Bdellovibrio bacteriovorus: one gene and its partner. The protein of the gene in region 2 interacts with the protein of the main gene of each other region in a pairwise test. Links are inferred from orthologs where the notes say so. Each region holds a gene or a part of one and is shown on either strand. Other genes may lie near its edges.

Region 1 (3,146 bases), 280 kb from region 2 along the record:
TTGGCCTTTGTAACCATGGTCCGCGAAAGCTTTTTGGAAGCAACCGTTCAAAAGCTCTACGCGAGATTTAATAATTTCTGGAAAACGAATCATGATAGGAACGCGAATACCGCGGTCCAAAAGATCCTGAGTAAGTTCGAACAAGTCTACAGAAGGTCCACTTGCTCCCATTGGAGTAACAGAGACATTGCCTGCTCCATTGATTCTGAAATAACCATTGCCCCAGTTATTAATCCCATAAAGCTCAGCGCTCTTCTCAGGACTCCAATTAGACATCTCTTTTGGCCCTCACTCTTCTTTCTTTTACGAAAGAGGTTATATTTTCTAGCGGGGCCGTAAAGATTTTTTTTGAAAATCTGGTCCTTTTCGGGCGCCCGCGAGGCACCCGCAAAGGTGCCAGTTTATTTCACGATCAAATTTAAAATTCTGCCGGCTTTATAAATCACTTTGTCAGGATTTTTTCCAGCTAAAACTGCAGACACTCCGGCCACGGCTTTCGCCGCCGCTAAAGCTTCGTCTTCTGAAGCCGTCGGGCTTACTTCGATCGTGCCGCGCATTTTTCCATTCACTTGCACGCCGATAGTCACAGTGTCGTCAGCGACGAGGGTACTATCATATTTTGGCCATGGAGCCAAAGAGCAAAGTCCTTCTCCGCCCATTTTTTCCCACAATTCTTCCGCCAAATGGGGAGCGAAAGGAGCCAAGATTTGCACCAGCGGTTTTAGAGCCTCTTCCGAGCGGCACTCGGCCTTATAAAGCTCGTTCACCAAGATCATCATGGCGCTGATCGCTGTGTTAAAGCTCATGCTTTCGATGTCTTCTGTGACTTTCTTGATCGTTTTATGAACTAATTTCTTAATGTCGTCAGGAGCGGCATCTTTTGTAGCCACATATTGGCCTTCATCACTGACCACCAAGCGGCTGATGCGATCCAAGAAACGCTTCACACCGTCAATACCCGTTGGCGCCCAAGGTTTATCTTTGTCGACCGGGCCCATGAAGCTGATAAATGTTCTCATTGCGTCGGCGCCATGGCTTTTTGCAATCGTGTCAGGAGAAATCACGTTTCCACGAGATTTCGACATTTTTTCGCCATCAGGTCCCAAGATCATTCCTTGGTGAAGAAGCTTTTGGAAAGGCTCATCATGAGTGACAAGACCGCAGTCAAAAAGAACCTTCATCCAGAAACGGGAGTAAAGAAGATGACCGACTGTGTGCTCAGGTCCGCCGACGTAAAGATCTACTGGCATCCAGTATTTCTCTGCCTCCGCGCTGAATGGCGCTTGATCATTTTTAGGGTCGATATAACGCAAGAAATACCAAGAAGAACCTGCGGCACCTGGCATAGTGTCGGTTTCGCGTTTTCCTTCTTTGCCATCGCGAGAATAACGAACCCATTCAGCATTGCGAGCTAGTGGAGCCTCACCCGTGTCAGCAGGTTCATAATCGGCCACCTCTGGAAGAATCACTGGAAGTTCGTTTACAGGAACTCCGCGAGAGCCATCCGCGAAGTGAACAATCGGGAACGGCTCACCCCAGTAGCGTTGGCGACTGAAGAGCCAGTCACGTAATTTGTATTGAACTTCGCGCACGCCTAATTTTTTGCTTTCAAGGTGAGAAAGCATTTTTTTAATCGCTTCAGCTTTAGTCAGGCCGTTAAGGAAATCTGAATTCACCAAAGTGCCATCGCCTTCAAATGGCAAGGTGTCGCCACCTTCCAGAACGCGCTTCACTGGCAAATTAAATTTTGTCGCGAATTCAAAATCGCGAGCATCATGACCCGGAACCGCCATGATAGCGCCCGTGCCGTAGTCCAAAAGTACATAGTCCGCGATCCACACCGGAATTTTTTCACCTGTAATTGGATGAAGAGCGTAAGCGCCGGTGAAAACTCCCGTCTTATCTGTTGTAGCTTTGCGTTCTACTTCAGACTTGCGAGAAGTCGCTTCAACATAAGCTTCTACCGAAGATTTTTCCGCAGCCGTCGTGATTTTTTTCACTAGCTCATGTTCTGGAGCCATGACCATGAAGCTAACGCCGAACAATGTATCTGGGCGAGTTGTGAAGACTTCAAAAGATTCCGAAGTACCGTCCACTTTGAAAGTGATACGTGCGCCTTCGCTTTTGCCGATCCAGTTGCGTTGCGCTTCTTTGGTTCTTTCGGGCCAGTCTACTTTGTCTAAATCGTTCAAAAGACGTTCAGCATAGTCTGTGATTTTAAGCATCCACTGTTTCATCGGAACGCGAATGACAGGATGTCCACCACGCTCGGACTTGCCATCGATAACTTCGTCGTTCGCCAAAACTGTTTTCAAAGCCGGGCACCAATTCACAGGAACTTCTTTTTGGTAAGCCAGGCCGCGTTCGTAAAGTTTTAAGAAAATAAATTGGGTCCACTTGTAGTAGCTTGGTTCGCATGTGGAAATCTCGCGGCTCCAATCAAAGCTAAACCCGTAAGACTGAAGCGTGTTGCGGAAGCTTTCGATGGCTTTTTGAGTTGTGATGGCCGGATGGATTCCAGTCTGGATGGCATATTGCTCTGCCGGTAATCCGAAAGCGTCGTAGCCCATAGGGTGAAGAACGTTAAAGCCGTTCACACGTTTGTAGCGTGAAACGATATCGCCGGGGGTGTAGGAAGCCATATGACCGATGTGCAATCCCGAGCCTGATGGGTAGGGGAACATATCCAGAGCATAGTATTTTGGTTTCTTGCTATTTGACTCAGCTTGAAACGCTTTTTGCTCGGCCCATTTTTTTTGCCATTTCGATTCAATTTCGGAGAAGTTCAAACTCATAACGGACATCCTTACAAACGTTTAAGTACTTCGTTTAGTCCTATCCAAAAACACCCTCAAATTCAACGTATATGCAGTCGCAAACGAGTCTGTTTTGCAAAACGCCGTTCCACAGTCTGGCCCAAGATTTAGGTCCAGCCCAGACCTCGTCGATGGATCAGAATTTTCCTTAATCAAATCTCGAAATTAACCGATGAGTGAGGCAGACGTTACACTGGTATGTAGATGAGTTTTGAAAACAGCTCCAAACAACCTAAAAGTCGCCGCATTCTAGTAATCGACGACGATAAAGACAGCTTAGAGATTCTTTTAGAGCCTCTGAGATGGGAAGGCTATGACGCTCGCGGTGTC
Region 2 (2,977 bases):
AAGATGTTGGTAACTCGAAAGGGAACGACAATCTGGATGTGGAAGAGGTCAGTAAAACCGAACGCCTTGCTTGCGTTTACGCCGGTTGGGCGGTTGAAGGTCCGCAGTGTTCTCCGATTAGCGAAAAAGAAATTCGTGATGCCTCTGGGAAGTCGGTCACTTATTCGTGTAAGGCAAATCAAGAAGGTTCGGCAATTTATGGCGATAACGAAGACGGAAAATCCGTCGTGCTTTGTAATCCCGTTCTTTTTGGCTTGAAAGACGAAAAACCCATTTGCATTCGTCGCTCTAAAAATGCCACGGAAGAATGTGTGAAGGCGTCGAATAAAGCCAGTGAAACCCTGGCTTTCGCGAAAGCCAACCCTTCGGAGTATCGTGCGCTAGTTCGTCGCGTAGACGTTCTTTGTCAGCAAGATGAAACTGTTTTACGTAAGCACTTTGAAAAAAGAGGCCGCAGCAAATCCCAAGTCGATTATGCAATTAAGGATTTAAGCGCAACGTGCGTTCACCTGCGCGGCCGTATGGCAGAGCTTGTTGATGCCAATAAAGCGACGGCGCCGCGAGCGGGCCAGCGCTAATTAAAGCATCTTTTGCAAGTCTTCCCAGGAAATGATTTTAACTCCCAGGCTTTGTGCTTTTTCAACTTTTGAGCCGGGATCATCACCCACAACAAGATAGTTTAATTTTGAAGAGACCGAGCCAAGAATTTTTCCGCCGTTCTTTTCAATGATATCTTTGGCATCGTCGCGCTTAATAGGCAAAGTTCCCGTAATTAGAAAACTCATTCCCGAAAGAGCGCCTTCTGCCGAGCGAACAGGATTTGCAATCGTCACGCCTAGCTTGAGCATGTCATGAACTTCGTTGACGAGTTTTTTATTGGCGGTCCAATCGCCGATAGCTTTTGCCACCTTCGGACCGATTTCAGGAACTTGTAAAAGCTCTTCTTCCGTCGCCTTTAAGAAGTTTTCTATATTCACAAAATGATCGGCAAGATGTTTCGCGGTTTGTTCTCCGACGAAGCGAATGCCCAGAGCAAAAATAAATCTCGCCAAAGTGGGGTTTTTGCTGTTCTCAATACTTTTGATAATGTTCTCTGCAGACTTATCACCTTGTCGCTCTAAAGACAGAACATCTTCTTTTGAAAGGCGATAGAAATCTGAAAACTTCGCTAGGAGTTTGTGATCCACCATGGTTTCAATCAGACGATCGCCGACTTTATCAATATTCATCGCGCGACGAGCGACGAAATGTTTCAGCGACTCTTTAACCACGGCAATACAAAGTGGATTCACACAACGAGTGACTACTTCGCCTTCAGTTTTTACGGTTTCTGATCCACAGGCCGGGCATTCAGAAGGAATTAAGAAGGGCTTGCTATTCTTAGGACGCTTTTCTGCCACCACCGAAACAACTTCCGGAATCACATCACCCGCGCGCTGAATGATAACTGTGTCACCAACGCGCACGTCTTTGCGATTGATTTCATCTTGATTGTGCAAAGTAGAATTGGTCACCGTCACGCCACCCACTTTAACGGGTTTCATGATCGCGACCGGGGTTAAGGCCCCCGTCCTTCCCACTTGGACTATAATATCTTCAATAACCGTTTGCGCCTGTTCAGGTTTGAACTTTGCAGCCGTGGCCCATCGTGGACTTCGCGCGACCAAACCCAAGTCATCTTGCAGACGAAGAGAGTTCACCTTAATTACTACACCATCAATATCAAACGGAAGCTGCGGACGGACTTTTTCTACGTGATGGTAATACTCAACGACTTCCTCGGGCCCTTTGCAAACTCGAACTAGGTTTAATCCCTCTTTATTTTGTAATGAGGGAACGCCTACTTCGTGAAAATACTCTTCGATCTCTAATTGGGTTTTAAATTCAACGCCATCAACAGCACCCAAGGCATAAGCATAAAAACGCAAAGGACGAGACGCCGTGATTTTTGAATCTAATTGGCGTACCGAGCCAGCCGCTGCATTACGAGGATTCGCAAAAGTTTGCTGACCGTTTTCTTGTTGGGTCTCGTTCAGTTTTGCAAAGTCCTGTTTGAACATTAAAACTTCGCCACGGACCTCCAAAAGCGCTGGCGGATTTTTCGTACTCAGCTTAAGAGGAACGCTGCGAATGGTACGAACGCCTTGAGTGACATCCTCGCCCACCGTTCCATCGCCACGAGTAAGCGCGCGTACGAACTGACCGTTTTCATAGATAAGCTCCATCGAAAGACCGTCGAACTTGGGTTCGACAAGATATTCGACGGCTTTATCGGTATTAAGGAATTTTTTTACGCGCTCATCGAAGTCGAAGATGTCTTCGGGAGAATAACTATTAGCCAATGAAAGCATGGGAAGACGGTGCGGCGCTTTTTCAAAAGCGCTAAGAGGACTTCCGCCCACACGTTGAGACGGTGAATCGGAAAGGTCTAAGTTCTTTTCGCTTTTTTCCAGGGCTAAAAGCTCGGTGAACAGCTGGTCGTACTCGTAGTCCGAGATTTTTGGGCTATCCATGACGTGATAAAGATAGTCGTGGTGCGAGATGATTTTCTTGAGCTCTTCGTGGCGCTTTTTAGACATGGAAATGAATTTATCACTCTGAGGGAAAAGGTCTAGTCTAAAAAAGGAAAGACTGCGCAAAGGGTGACTGAACTTTGTTTTTTGATTATTTTTAAATATCACATCCCCGCGAAGGAGACTCTCGGTGATCGACAAGAAAACTATTGAACACATCGCAAAGCTTGCTCGTTTGCAAGTCAGTGACGAAGAAGCCCAAGAGTACAGCACCCAATTGGCCAAAGCCCTGGGTCATTTCGAGCAGATCTCAAAAGTCAATACAGCCGGGATTGAACCTTTGGTAACACCAACGGAAATCGAATCTTTTTGGCGCGAAGATGTGGTTAAGCAGGAATTTACCGCTGAAGAAATGACCGCTAATGCTCCGGCAAAAGCTGGAAACCTTTTTAAAGTTCCTCCGG

Evidence for each region.
Region 1: the proteins of ligA (region 2) and leuS interact in binary tests that used the Escherichia coli proteins (3 or more experiments, as listed by UniProt). The link is inferred for Bdellovibrio bacteriovorus from one-to-one orthologs.

What each region holds. Positions count from the first base shown.
Region 1 is NZ_LUKF01000019.1:48,404-51,549, reverse strand. The notes cover bases 99-3,145. They hold leuS (leucine--tRNA ligase), read right to left. Parts: upstream 2,796-3,145; coding sequence 402-2,795; downstream 99-401. Other genes in these bases: AZI85_RS14895 (GGDEF domain-containing response regulator), read left to right, coding at 3,021-3,145; speA (biosynthetic arginine decarboxylase), read right to left, coding at 99-276. Outside these bases: more of speA, read right to left, coding at 1-98; more of AZI85_RS14895, read left to right, coding at 3,146-3,146.
Region 2 is NZ_LUKF01000019.1:326,660-329,636, reverse strand. Bases 80-2,957 are described here. They hold ligA (NAD-dependent DNA ligase LigA), read right to left. Parts: upstream 2,580-2,957; coding sequence 579-2,579; downstream 80-578. Other genes in these bases: gatC (Asp-tRNA(Asn)/Glu-tRNA(Gln) amidotransferase subunit GatC), read left to right, coding at 2,704-2,957; AZI85_RS16270 (hypothetical protein), read left to right, coding at 80-578. Also shown: more of AZI85_RS16270, read left to right, coding at 1-79; more of gatC, read left to right, coding at 2,958-2,977. UniProt on the Escherichia coli protein: DNA ligase that catalyzes the formation of phosphodiester linkages between 5'-phosphoryl and 3'-hydroxyl groups in double-stranded DNA using NAD as a coenzyme and as the energy source for the reaction.